Regions from separate parts of the Streptomyces sp. NBC_00271 genome, predicted to be linked through region 1. Evidence: riboswitches for the same ligand, from Rfam matches in the RefSeq annotation. Region 1 holds a riboswitch; each other region holds the start of a gene.
The links. Region 1 has a riboswitch for cobalamin ahead of OG798_RS34610 (ribonucleoside-diphosphate reductase subunit alpha). Riboswitches for the same ligand answer to the same signal wherever they lie in the genome.
Positions count from the first base shown of each region.

Region 1 (3,302 bases):
GGCCTCGTACGCGGCGAGCATGATCCGCTCGGCGATCCGGGTGGAGAGGGCCTTGGCCTGCGGGGAGTCGAAGGGGACGCGCAGCTTGAAGAAGACGTCCTGCAGCCCCATCGCGCCGAGGCCGACGGGCCGCCACTTCGCGTTCGACCGGCCGGCCTGCTCGGTCGGGTAGAAGTTGATGTCGACGACACGGTCGAGGAAGGTGACGGCGGTGCGGACCGTCTCGTCCAGCCGCTCCCAGTCGATGTCCCCGTCGACCACGAAGGCGCCCAGGTTGACCGAGCCGAGGTTGCAGACCGCCGTCTCCCCGTCGTCCGTGACCTCCAGGATCTCGGTGCAGAGGTTCGAGGAGTGGACGGTGTGGCCCGGCTCCGCCGTCTGGTTGGCGGTGCGGTTGGCGGCGTCCTTGAAGGTCATCCAGCCGTTGCCGGTCTGCGCGAGGGTACGCATCATGCGGCCGTAGAGGTCACGGGCCGGGATGGTCTTCTTGGCGAGGCCGGCCGCCTCCGCCCTGCGGTACGCCGCGTCGAACTCGTCGCCCCACAGGTCGACCAGCTCGGGCACGTCGGAGGGCGAGAAGAGGGACCACTGCCCGTCGGTGTCGACCCGGCGCATGAACTCGTCCGGGATCCAGTGCGCGAGGTTCAGGTTGTGCGTACGGCGGGCGTCCTCACCGGTGTTGTCGCGCAGCTCCAGGAACTCCTCGATGTCGGAGTGCCAGGTCTCCAGGTAGACCGCGGCCGCGCCCTTGCGCCGGCCGCCCTGGTTCACCGCGGCGACCGAGGCGTCGAGGGTCTTCAGGAACGGGACGATCCCGTTGGAGTGCCCGTTCGTACCGCGGATCAGCGAACCGCGCGAACGGATCCGGGAGTACGAAAGTCCGATGCCACCCGCGTGCTTCGAGAGGCGGGCCACCTGGTGGTAGCGGTCGTAGATGGAGTCCAGCTCGTCCAGCGGGGAGTCGAGGAGGTAGCAGGACGACATCTGCGGGTGCCGCGTACCGGAGTTGAACAGCGTGGGGGAGGAGGGGAGGTAGTCGAGGCGGCTCATGAGCCCGTAGAGCGCCGCGACCTCGTCCAGGGCCCGGTTCGTGTCGTCCTCGGCCAGGCCCGACGCCACGCGCAGCATGAAGTGCTGGGGCGTCTCGACGACCTTGCGGGTGATCGGGTGCCGGAGCAGATAGCGGCTGTGCAGGGTGCGCAGGCCGAAGTAGCCGAAGCGGTCGTCGCCGTCGGTGTCGATCAGCGCGTCCAGCCGGGCCGTGTGCAGCCGGACGAACTCCGCCGTGCGGTCGGCGATCAGGCCCTCGCGGTGACCCGTGGCGATCGACCCGGAGAAGGACGTGACGCCCTGCGAGGCGGCCTCCGCCGCGATGCTGATCGTCAGCAGCCTGGCCGCCAGCCGGGAGTAGACGGGGTCCTCGGAGATGAGGCCCGCGGCCGCCTCGGTGGCCAGTTCGCGCAGCTCCGTGTCGTCCGCGTGCGCGGACCGGCCGCGCAGCGCGGCGGCGGCGACCCGGCCGGGGTCGGCGTCGGGGAGGTCGGCGGTGAGGTCGGTCAGGGTACGCAGCAGAGTGGTACCGGGACCGTCCGTCTCCACCAGGACCTGCTTCCGCTCCTGCTGTGCGAAAGCGGTAGCTGAAGCCGGGTCGGCTGGCGCGATGGTCACTTGGGGCTCTCCCTCGCTCGGCACGGGGCCTGGCGGAGGGCAGGGCAGCTCACGAGCGCACACGGCGTCGCGTCCACCGGCCCATTCCGCGAGGCCCGGACGTCATGCACCCGGGCCGGATGGCCGGGCGCGCTGTCGGCAGGTCCTCGGACTGACGCGAGTACATGGGCGCGGGCGTGCGAACACGTACAAGTACACCGTTGCGGGACAGTTCCGGATTTGCACCGGATTCCCCTGCGGCGACAGCGAGCATGAGCATACATCTTGTGCCGGGCTGCCGTGACACCACCAGATGTTGTGTCGTGCCGGTGTCAGAGTGTCAACTCGTAGGTGAGGAGAGTGATGTCGTCGAGGTCCGGGAGCGGGTTCCAGTCACGGTCGGGGGTGCGGGTGAAGCCGAGGCGTTCGTAGATGCGGTGGGCGGCGTGCATGGTGCGCTGGGTGGAGAGCACGACGCGTACGCAGCCGTCGGTGGCGCGTGCGGGGTCGACGCGGGCGCGGACGAGGGTCTCGCCGGCGCCTCGGCCGCGGGACTCGCGTGCGACGGCGAGCATGCGGATCTCGGCTTCGCCGGGGCAAGCCAGGTCGGTCGTGGTCGATGGCGACGAGGACCTCCGCGGCGGTGGGCTTCTCCGATGCGGATGTCCATGCCGGCGAGTGCGCAACAGGGTGCGGAACGGGCCGCCGGATTTGTGTCCGACGGCCCGTGGGGGTTGTTGGCGCGGTTCTTCGGCTGCGGGGCGGTGGGGGCTGGTCGCGCAGTTCCCCGCGCCCCTAAAAGCCTGGGGCACCGGGGCGCAGCCCCGTGCCCCAGGGGCGCGGGGGAACTGCGCGCCAAGCCCCCACCCACCCGCAGCCAACACGCTCACCCGGGGGTCTGGGGGCGCAGCCCCCGGGCTCAGTGGGTGGAACCGGCCGTGGCCGGTGGGAGCTCCGTCTCGACGCCCGGGTCGCCCGCGTCCGCCGTGTAGTCCTCCGGAGACGTCTCGTCGACGCCGTCCGGCGCGTTGAAGGCGCGGAGGGCGAGGGTGAGGACGACGCTGACCACGACGTTCAGGACGAACGCCGTCAGACCGATGTAGCCGATCTCCCCGATGCCCGGGATCTCCTTCGAGCTGCCGCCGAAGTGCTTCTGGGTGGGAGAGGCGACCCCGTACGCGGCGAGCGTGCCGTACAGCATGCCCACCGCCCAGCCACCGAGCAGCGCCCAGCGGTGGAACCAGCGGGTGAACAGGCCACCGACCAGCGCCGGGAAGGTCTGGAGGATCCAGATCCCGCCCAGGAGCTGGAAGTTGATCGCGACCGTCTTGTCCATCGTCAGGACGAAGACCAGCGCGCCCACCTTCACAAGGAGCGACACCAGTTTCGAAACCTTGGTCTCCTGCTGCGGAGTCGCGTCCGGCTTGATGAAGTCCTTGTAGATGTTGCGGGTGAAGAGGTTCGCGGCCGCGATGGACATGATGGCCGCCGGCACGAGCGCTCCGATGCCGATCGCCGCGAAGGCCACCCCCGCGAACCAGTCCGGGAACATGTTCTCGAAGAGCTGGGGTATGGCGAGCTGGCCGTTGGTGACCTTGACCCCGGCCGCGATCGCCATGAACCCGAGCAGGGCAAGCAGCCCCAGCATCAGGGAG
Region 1 is NZ_CP108070.1:7,589,707-7,593,008, forward strand. It holds gene OG798_RS34610 (ribonucleoside-diphosphate reductase subunit alpha) at 1-1,668, opposite strand, end outside; cobalamin riboswitch at 1,789-1,927, opposite strand; partial or broken gene OG798_RS34615 (GNAT family N-acetyltransferase) at 1,980-2,255, opposite strand; gene mctP (monocarboxylate uptake permease MctP) at 2,567-3,302, opposite strand, start outside.

Region 2 (3,302 bases), 2.5 Mb from region 1:
TCGCGCTGACCAGCGTAGTAGCGCTCGCTCGCGTCGGTCAGGGCGTCCACTTCGGCGTCGGTGAGCAGCTTCTCCGACAAATACCAGCCACGCTCCGAATAAAGCCGGACATCTTTCTCGGACGGGAGCAGTTCGACTTCCTCGGCGGTAAGTCCTGAATGGTCGTACATTCCGCGACTCCTGTTACCGTGAATGGGGTGCAACAGCGACATCCACCCGCACGCTAGCGGACCATGGTGCGCCATGCTAGCGTTGCCGTGATTTTTTTCATGAAGACTTGACCGGGGGTTGCGGTGGCCATATTCGACAAGGATATTCGAATCCTGATCGCGGACAACAAAGACTTCCGCAACATCTGGCTCGGAGAAACCTCGGCGCATTTCGGCGGACAGCTGACCAGTTTTCTCCTACCCTTGATCGCGGTCACCTACCTCCATGCGGACGGCACGGGCGTGGGACTCGTCTCGGCGGTGCAGTTCGTCCCCGTCGTGGTGCTCTCGCTGATCGCCGGTGTCATGGTCGACCGGTATCCGCCGCGCCGCACCCTCGTCGCCGCGAGTGTCGCTCAGGGCGCGGCGCTTGCGGTGCTCGCCGCGTTCCAGGCGGCCGACGGGCTGAACTTCGGCCAACTTGTCGTCGCCGCCGCCGTGATCGGTGTCGCCACCGTCTTCTACGAAGTCGCCTACCAGTCCACGCTGCCCAGGCTCCTGCCGCTGAACTCCATCGCCGCGGCCAACGGCCTGCACCAGGCGACGTATTCGGTCAGCACCCTCGCCGGTCCGGCCGCGGCCGGCTTCCTCGTCGGCCAGTTGGGGGCGTCGCCGACCCTGACGGTGGCCGCCGCATGCTCCGCCGGTGCCGCGGTGAGCGGTCTGCTGCTGCGGGGCGTCAAGGCCCCCGAACAGCCACGTGAGTCGGCGCTGAAGGCGATCGGCTCCGGGCTCCGCTACACGTGGTCCCTGCGCCCGATCCGGGACCTGTGCGTTCAGGCCGGCCTATCGAACCTGCACGAGAAGGCGTTCCTGACCGTCTTCCTGGTGTTCGCCGTCCGTGACCTCGACATGAGCGGCACCACCGTGGGCGTGATCACCGGCATCGGCAGTGTGGGGGCCCTGATCGGCTCGCTCTGCGCCACCCGGCTCACCCGACGGTGGGCCGTCGGCGGTGTGCTGGCCCTGGGTGCGGTGCTGGCCGCGGTGGGTCTGCTGCTCGTACCCGCCGTCAGCCAGGTCGGCGGGTACGTCGCCGTGCTCGCGTCGGTCGCCATGATGGTGAACGGCTTCGGCGTCGCACTGTTCAACGTGTTCGCCGTCAGCCTGCGGCAGGCCATTCCGCCGGAGCACCAGATCGGCGCGGTGACCGCGAGCTACCGCCTTGTCGCCCTGGGGACGCTGCCCCTGGGAGCCCTCGTCGGCGGTGCGCTGGCTGACGCCCTGTCACCCGGCACGGCCCTGTGGGCCGTCGGGGTCTCCTACCTGGTCGTCTCGTTCTGGCTCACGTTCTCCCCCCTCCGCGGGGCTCGCACGCTGGAGGAGGCACAGAAGCTCGGTCGTACGACGGACACGCCCGAGTCCCAGGACGCGGACCGGTCCCCCTCGGTCTGAGAGCGAGGCCGGGGCCCCGAACTCAGCCGGGTTCCGCCACGGCTGACCCGCTGTTCACAGGGGACCGCCCACCTGGTGCGAGAGGAAGATCACGCCAGGTGGCGCGGTCTTGGCCCCACACCCGACACGCGGTACGGTCGGTGCGATATCGATGACGGCAAGACGGAAGCCGGTGGGAAACCGGCACGGTCGCGCCACTGTGAACGAGAGGCTCCAGCCCGCTGGGACCCCTTGTGAGTCAGACCCGTAGCCGTCGTCCAGTGCACCACCGAGATGGGACGCGAACTCCCGAGGAGGCCCTGCCATGGCGCAGACCGTCGCCCAGCCGACAACCACCACCCCCGTCGTTCCCGCCAAGCTGCCGCTCAAGGCGATTGCTCCGTGGGCGGTCTTCTTCGGCATTCTGATGCTCGTCCTGCTGTACTTCGTCGGTGCCGAACAGGGCGCCACCTCCGTCGTCTCCGGCTCGGACGTCCACGAGTGGGTACACGACGCCCGCCACCTTCTCGGCTTCCCCTGCCACTGACCGAGGGGAACCCCAGCACTCCCATGAACTCCGCGACGGTAAGAAATCTGCTCGTGCGGGGCATGTTGGCCGGCCTCGGTGCCGGCCTGCTCGCCCTGGTTGCCGCCTACTTCCTCGGTGAGCCGAACGTCGACAGCGCGATCAGCTTCGAGGAAGCCCACTCCCACGAGCACGAGATGGAGATCGTCTCCCGGTCTCTGCAGTCCACCGCCGGTCTCGCCACCGGCGTCCTGGTCTACGGCGTCGCCTTCGGCGGCATCGCCGCGCTGGCCTTCTCCTTCGCGCTCGGCCGCGTCGGCCGCTTCAGCCCGCGGGCGACCGCACTGCTGCTGTCCGGCTGCGCGCTGCTGGCCGTGTACGTCGTGCCGTTCCTGAAGTACCCGGCCAACCCGCCGTCGGTCGGCAACGCCGACACCATCGGCAAGCGGACCACCCTGTACTTCCTGATGATGGTGCTCAGCGTGCTCCTCGCGATCGCCGCCACCATCCTGGGCAAGCGGCTGGCACCCAGGATCGGCACCTGGTACGCCACCGTTGGCGCGGTGGCCGCCTTCGCCGTCGTGATCGGTCTGGCGTACGCGTTCCTGCCGGTCATCAACGAGGTGCCGAAGGACTTCCCGGCCACCCTGCTGTGGCGGTTCCGTCTCTCCGCACTGGCCATACAGACCGTCCTGTGGGGCGGATTCGGCCTGGTCTTCGGCGAGTTGGCCGAGCGCTTGCTGAACCCCAAGCCGGTGACGGCCGCCGCGAGCGGACGGGTCGCCGTCCCCAGCTGACCTGACGCGCCACACGAGTGAAGGCCCCCGGAACCATCCGGGGGCCTTCTCGTGTTGTAAGTCCCCTACCATCGGGGTGTGTTCCGTGGAGAGAGTGGTCAACCGGTGAAGGATTGACGGGAGTTGTTAAGAGTTGAAAGAATCCAGCTCGCTTCGCCGCGTCTGAAGTGAGCGAAGCGACACGAGTGGCTTGGGCGGCATGCCTGCCGCCGGTTCTGCGTCGGGTCATCCCGTTCTGCCGTCCGCGTCGGTCACTCGCGCGCCATCACCTCCCACACTTTCGATTTCACAGAGGCTCATCTTGTCGCGTTCGCAACACTCCAGAACTCTGGCTGTGCTCGCCGCAACCGCATTCGCCACCTCCGCCGTGCCCCTGCTCGGCGCGGGGGTGGCCAG
Region 2 is NZ_CP108070.1:10,078,929-10,082,230, forward strand. It holds gene OG798_RS45855 (phytanoyl-CoA dioxygenase family protein) at 1-212, opposite strand, end outside; gene OG798_RS45860 (MFS transporter) at 294-1,604, shown strand; cobalamin riboswitch at 1,725-1,873, shown strand; gene OG798_RS45865 (CbtB domain-containing protein) at 1,909-2,130, shown strand; gene OG798_RS45870 (CbtA family protein) at 2,154-2,906, shown strand; gene OG798_RS45875 (hypothetical protein) at 3,241-3,302, shown strand, end outside.
Region 2: another riboswitch for cobalamin. It lies ahead of OG798_RS45865 (CbtB domain-containing protein); the one in region 1 lies ahead of OG798_RS34610 (ribonucleoside-diphosphate reductase subunit alpha).

Region 3 (3,302 bases), 3.7 Mb from region 1:
GCCCCTGTGCACACCGATGCCGTGCAGCGGCTCTTGTCGTTCAGTTGCCGGACCGAATCCAGAAGAGTGTCGTCCTTGATCAGCGTCTCCCATTCCGGGCCGCCCGGGATCACCAATACGTCGCACGGTTCTTGTACGTCGTCTGCGGACAGGTCGGCGCTGAGGCGGATCCCGGCGGAGGTGATGACCTCCGCCCCGTCCTCGGACGCGATCTGCACCCGATAACGCCCGCCGAACTCGTTCGCCGTCGTGAACACCTCGATGGGGCCGGTCACATCGAGCAGCCGCACACCCGGAAAGACCAGCACGGTCACGATGAGCGGATCCATTGCCGGGCGCTTGTGGTTCATCGGATGCCTCCGGGCTGTGCGCGGTGCGGACACTGGATCGACAGGGTGTTGGTGATGGCGTGCCTGCTGGCATGCCGCCGCCGCATTGCCTCGGGATCGGGGCGAGAGCTTGGCAGACGGCCCAGGCGCCGACGTAGTCGACCCCGCTTGCCAGGTGCGCATCATTGCGTGCCCTGGGGAATGCGGCAGGGCGTGTCCTGACAGGTGCCGCGGGCTGCACGGGCCCGGTCCAAGGGCCGTATCCGACCCCGGTCCGCCCAGTCGTCGGATTTCCCTGTGCTCATCATGTGCCAGTGACCCCCACCGAAGCCACGACCGGTTTGCTCCCTGCTGGGAGGCACAGCCTTTCAGCCGCCGTGCTCGGCGCGCTCTATCGCTGTGACGTTCACGGCGCTCTACCACCGTGTGTTCGAAGGACGGAGCCATGGCTCGCGCTGTCCTCGGCCTCACCGCGTATGGCGCAGCGCGTCACGCGAGCCATCCATGCGGTCTGTCCGAGGGGCGGAAACGCGCCCTGGTACTCGCGATCCAACTCTCCGCGGCGCCCCGCGCGCTGCTCCTGGCCGAGCCGACCCGCGGGCTCGACTACCGGGCGAAGACGGAGCTGGTCCGCATCGTCGACGCACTCGCGGCACAGGGGCGGACCGTCGTCATCTCCCCGCACGACGCCGAGTTCGCCGCCCGGGCCGCGGATCGGATCGGGTCGTGGTCCTCGACGGTGCTGACCACCTTCCGCCGCGCCGCCCGCCGCGCCAGATTCCAGGCCCCGGTCCGCTTCGCCGGCCCGAAACTGTCCGATTCCCGCGGTCGTTGAGCTCGGCCGACTCATCCGAGGGCGTGTCGGGGTGGATTTACTAGGACGTCCAACTATATGCTCGTGAGGAATGCCCGCGGTGCAGGGAAGCCGGTGTGAATCCGGCACGGTCCCGCCACTGTGACCGGGGAGTACGTCGTCGAGCAGGACGCCACTGACGAGCGAGATGTCGGGAAGGCGGACGGCGCGCGCTGATCCGGGAGTCAGGATACCGGCCGCGGTTTTGTTCCGTGTTGTCCACGAGGATGGAGCAGACACGCATGGCATCAGTGTGCACCCACGACCCTGGTGATCCGGCCCGACGGGCATCGACTGCCGCGCGTCCTGCCGTGCAGGTAGGGACCGTCACGCGTCCTGCCGGACGGGTACGGACCGTCACGCGCCCTGCCGGGCAGGTGCGGACCGTCACGCGTCCCGCGGTACGGACGTCGAGTCCCGTGCGTCCCGCGGCTCGGGCACGCGCTGACGCGATCCGCGCGGTCTGAACGACCCTTCTCTGCCCCATGCCGTCTCGCGCGACCCCCGCACGCACAAGGCCCTGCCCGTGTGTGCCGTTGGTCGGCGCGCCATCCCCGGGATCCCACCTGACGAGAGCAGGCACCCATGGTCCGTGAACACGACCGCGCCACCGTGCGTGAGTTGAGCCATTTCATCGGCGGCAAGCACACTCCGGGAACATCGGGGTCCTACGGCGACGTCTACGACCCCAACACGGGCGAGGTGCAGGCCCATGTCCCGCTCGCCGACCGCGCTGAGACCGAGGCGGCGATCACCGACGCCGCGACGGCGCAGCGCGAGTGGGGCGAGTGGAATCCGCAACGCCGTGCCCGCGTCCTCCTCCGCTTCCTCCAACTCGTCGAGGGCGAGCGGGACGCGCTGGCCCGGCTGCTCTCCTCCGAGCACGGCAAGACGGTCGCCGACGCACACGGCGACGTCCAACGCGGCCTGGAAGTGGTGGAGTTCGCCGCCGGGATCCCGCATCTGCTGAAGGGGGAGTTCACCGACAACGCCGGCACCGGCATCGACGTCCACTCCGTGCGCGCCCCGATCGGTGTGGTGGCCGGCATCACCCCGTTCAACTTCCCCGCGATGATCCCCCTGTGGAAGGCGGCTCCCGCGCTGGCCTGCGGCAACGCCTTCATCCTCAAGTCCTCCGAGCGCGACCCGTCCGTACCGCTGCGGCTCGCCGAACTCTTCCTGGAGGCGGGCCTGCCGCCGGGCGTCCTGAACGTCGTCCACGGCGGCAAGGAGAGCGTCGACACCCTCCTCGAAGACCCCCGCGTCGGCGCGCTCGGCTTCGTCGGCTCCACCCCGATCGCCGCGTACGTCTACGCCACCGCCGCGGCCCACGGCAAGCGCGCCCAGTGCTTCGGCGGCGCCAAGAACCACATGATCGTGATGCCGGACGCCGACCTCGACCAGGCCGTGGACGCCCTGATCGGCGCCGGGTACGGCTCGGCGGGGGAGCGCTGTATGGCGATCTCCGTCGCCATCCCGGTCGGCGAGGACACCGCCGACGCTCTGGTCGCCCGTCTGAAGGAGCGCATCTGCTCGCTGCGGATCGGCCGCAGTGACGACCCCGAGGCGGACTTCGGCCCGCTGGTCGGACGGGACGCCGTCGACCGGGTTCGCCGCTACGTCGACCTCGGTGTCGAGGAGGGCGCGGAACTCGTCGTCGACGGACGGGACTTCGTCCTGCCCGGGCACGAGAACGGCTTCTTCACTGGTGCCTCCCTGTTCGACCGGGTCACCCCCGCGATGCGCATCCACCAGGAGGAGATCTTCGGGCCGGTCCTGTCCGTGGTCCGCGCCGCGGACTACGAGGAGGCCCTGCGGCTGCCCAGCGAGCACGTCTACGGAAGCGGTGTCGCGATCTTCACCCGGGACGGCGACACCGCCCGCGACTTCACCCGCCGGGTGAACACCGGCATGGTCGGCGTGAACGTGCCGATCCCCGTCCCGGTCGCCTACCACACCTTCGGCGGTTGGAAGCGTTCCGGCTTCGGCGACCTCAACCAGCACGGTCCGGACGCGATCCGCTTCTACACCCGTACGAAGACCGTCACCTCGCGCTGGCCCTCGGGCTTCGGGAAGGCGCGAGCTTCACCATCCCGACGATGGGCTGAGCGCGATGACCA
Region 3 is NZ_CP108070.1:11,290,860-11,294,161, forward strand. It holds gene OG798_RS51560 (GlxA family transcriptional regulator) at 1-350, opposite strand, end outside; partial or broken gene OG798_RS51565 (cobalt ABC transporter ATP-binding protein) at 769-1,050, shown strand; cobalamin riboswitch at 1,225-1,398, shown strand; partial or broken gene OG798_RS51570 (CoA-acylating methylmalonate-semialdehyde dehydrogenase) at 1,768-3,290, shown strand; gene OG798_RS51575 (acyl-CoA dehydrogenase family protein) at 3,296-3,302, shown strand, end outside.
Region 3: another riboswitch for cobalamin. It lies ahead of OG798_RS51570 (CoA-acylating methylmalonate-semialdehyde dehydrogenase); the one in region 1 lies ahead of OG798_RS34610 (ribonucleoside-diphosphate reductase subunit alpha).

Region 4 (3,302 bases), 4.2 Mb from region 1:
ATTCCGCCTCCGTTCGAACATCTGGTCAAAGGTCAGGCCGCCCCTCCCGCACACTGGTCATTACAAGCGGAGGGGCGGTCCACCGTTTGAGACACCCCAGCGCCCGCCCCAGTTCATCTTCCGTTCACTCAGGTTGCCTACGGTCCACCTGCCACTGACGCCAAACAGAAGCCTGGGTAAATGGAACACATCACGCTCCTCCTCGGAATCGTGATCGTCACCGCTCTCGTGTTCGATTTCACGAACGGTTTCCACGACACTGCCAACGCGATGGCGACCACCATCTCGACCGGCGCCCTGAAGCCCAAGACGGCGGTGGCCATGTCCGCCGTGCTGAACCTCGTCGGCGCGTTCCTCTCCGTGGAGGTCGCCAAGACGATCTCCGGCGGGATCATCAACGAAGAGGGCATACGCGTCCAAGTGATCTTCGCGGCGCTCGTCGGCGCCATCCTCTGGAATCTGCTGACCTGGCTTCTGGGTCTGCCCTCCAGCTCCTCCCACGCACTGTTCGGCGGCCTGATCGGCGCCGCGGTCATGTCGGCCGGCTGGTCGTCGGTGAACGGCTCGACCGTCGTCACCAAGGTGCTCATCCCCGCGGTCGCCGCGCCCATCGTGGCCGGACTCGCCGCGATGCTGGCCACCCGGCTGACCTACCGGATCGGCAACCGCGCCGACGAGAAGGCGACCGCCAAGGGCTACCGCGCCGGCCAGATCGCCTCCGCCGGCCTGGTCTCCCTGGCGCACGGCACGAACGACGCCCAGAAGACGATGGGCATCATCACCCTCGCCCTGGTCACCGGCGGCGTCATTGCCCCGGGCTCGAACCCCCCGCTGTGGGTCATCGTCTCGGCCGGTACGGCCATCGCGCTCGGCACCTACCTGGGCGGCTGGCGCATCATCCGCACCATGGGCAAGGGCCTCACGGACCTCGCGCCGCCGCAGGGCTTCGCCGCCCAGACCAGCGCCGCGACGGCCATCCTGGCCTCCTCGCACATCGGCTTCTCCCTCTCCACCACCCAGGTCTGCTCCGGCGCCGTGATGGGCTCGGGCCTCGGCCGCAAGGGCGGAGTGGTCCGCTGGTCGACCGCGACCCGGATGTTCGTCGCCTGGGGCCTGACCCTGCCGGCCGCCGGTCTGGCCGGTGCCTCCGCCGAGTTCCTCACCAAGCAGGGCACCTGGGGCATCGTCCTCACCGGCGCCCTGCTCGTCGCCGGGGCCGGCACCATCTGGAAGCTCTCCCGCCGCCAGCCGGTCACCGTCGACAACGTCAACGACGTCGACGCCGAGCCCGCGGGCGTCGTCACCACCGCGATCGCCGCCGTCACCCCGCCGCCCGCGGGCCCCGTCACCGGCGACCTGTCCGGCGACCTGAAGACCACCATCCCGTCCCCGGACGCGGAGCCCACCCGCCCGGCCACGGTGTAAGGACAGAACAGCATGCACATCGACTGGGCAGCCCTCGGCTCCGTCTTCGGAGTCAGCCTCGTGACCACCGTCGGCCTCGTCGGCCTCTTCACCCTCGGCATCGTCGGCCTCTCCAAGCGCGAGTCCGCGTCCGCCCAGGGCGGCTCCGCGACCCTCGCGGTCACCGGCGCGTACGTCTGCTTCGCGGCGTGCGCCGCGGCGGTGGCGTACGGCATCTTCCTGATCGTCGGCAAGTAACCCAAAACGGGCAGCACTTCGAGTGGGGTGCGGGACGGATCACCGTCCCGCACCCCACCTGTATGTGGGCCTTCGCACACTCTCCCCGCGCAGGTCAACGGCAAGTTGACGGGTCTTCCAACCCGTGGTGGACTGCCGGAGCCAAGTACGGCGACAGAAGAGGAAGCCGGTGTGAATCCGGCGCGGTCCCGCCACTGTGACCGGGGAAGGAACTCCCCGGGAGCCAGGAACTCTCCCCGCCGGTCTCGTCGAACCAGGGCGCGGACACCCTGAGTGAGGACATAACGCCATGCGCGGCTGCCCAAGTGCCCTGCGAGCGACGGTTCCACCCGACCTGACGGTCGGCTGACCCCGTGCGTGCCGATCGCGTCTTCGCGTACGGCGCCGCCGCCGGCCTCCTCGGTGACCTGCTGCTCGGCGATCCCCGCCGGGGGCATCCGGTCGCCGTGTTCGGGCGGAGCGCGGCAGCCGTGGAGCGGGTGCTGTGGCGGGACCACCGCGGGTGGGGCGCGCTGCACACCGCTGTGTGCGTGGGAGGTGCCGCCGGACTCGCCGCCGTCGCTTGCCGTGCCGTACGCCCCTCACGTGCCGCGTCCCTCGCGCTGACGGCCGCCGCCACCTGGGCCGTCGTCGGGGGCACCACGCTCGGGCGGGAGGCCCGGGCGATCGGTGACGCCCTCGCGGACGGGGAGATCGAGACGGCCCGGGAGCGGCTGCCGCATCTGTGCGGACGGGATCCCCAGGCCCTCGGCGCCGACGGCATCGCGCGCGCCGTCGTCGAGTCCGTCGCCGAGAACACCTCCGACGCCGTGGTGGGCGCCCTGGTGTGGGGTGCCGTGGGCGGAGTCACGGGGCTCGTCGGCTTTCGGGCCGTCAACACCCTTGACGCCATGGTCGGTCACAGGTCGCCCAGATACCGGCGGTACGGGTGGGCCTCGGCCCGGCTCGACGACGTCGCCGGATGGCCGGGGGCTCGTCTCACCGCCGTGCTCGCCGCCCTCGCGGGTGACAGTCCCCGAGGGGCCCTGCGAGCCTGGCGCGCCGACGCCGTCAAGCATCCGAGCCCCAACGCCGGGCCCGTGGAGGCCTCGTTCGCGGGGGCGCTCGGGGTGCGCCTGGGCGGCACCCTCTCCTACGGCGGGCGCGTCGAGCACCGGCCCGAACTCAACGGCGCCGGACGCGCCGTGCACGTCGACGACATCGAGCGGGCCGTACGGCTGTCACGGCGTGTCGGCTGGCTCGCCCTCGGCGTGAGCGCCGGCGGACGGCTGCTCGCACAGAGGCTTCTCAGGAAGGGGCGTACGTCATGAGCGGCGGGCTGCTCGTCGCCGGGACCACCTCCGACGCCGGCAAGAGCGTCGTGACCGCCGGGATCTGCCGGTGGCTGGTGCGCCACGGCGTCAAGGTCGCGCCCTTCAAGGCGCAGAACATGTCCCTGAACTCGTTCGTGACGCGCGAGGGCGCCGAGATCGGGCGCGCGCAGGCCATGCAGGCGCAGGCCGCCCGGGTGGAGCCGACCGCGCTCATGAACCCCGTGCTGCTCAAGCCGGGCAGCGACCGGAGCAGTCAGGTCGTCCTCATGGGAAAGCCCGTGGGCGAGATGACCGCCCGTGGCTACCACGGTGGGCGGCAGGAAGCCC
Region 4 is NZ_CP108070.1:3,397,998-3,401,299, forward strand. It holds gene OG798_RS15940 (inorganic phosphate transporter) at 181-1,425, shown strand; gene OG798_RS15945 (hypothetical protein) at 1,438-1,662, shown strand; cobalamin riboswitch at 1,774-1,914, shown strand; gene OG798_RS15950 (cobalamin biosynthesis protein) at 2,016-2,972, shown strand; gene OG798_RS15955 (cobyric acid synthase) at 2,969-3,302, shown strand, end outside.
Region 4: another riboswitch for cobalamin. It lies ahead of OG798_RS15950 (cobalamin biosynthesis protein); the one in region 1 lies ahead of OG798_RS34610 (ribonucleoside-diphosphate reductase subunit alpha).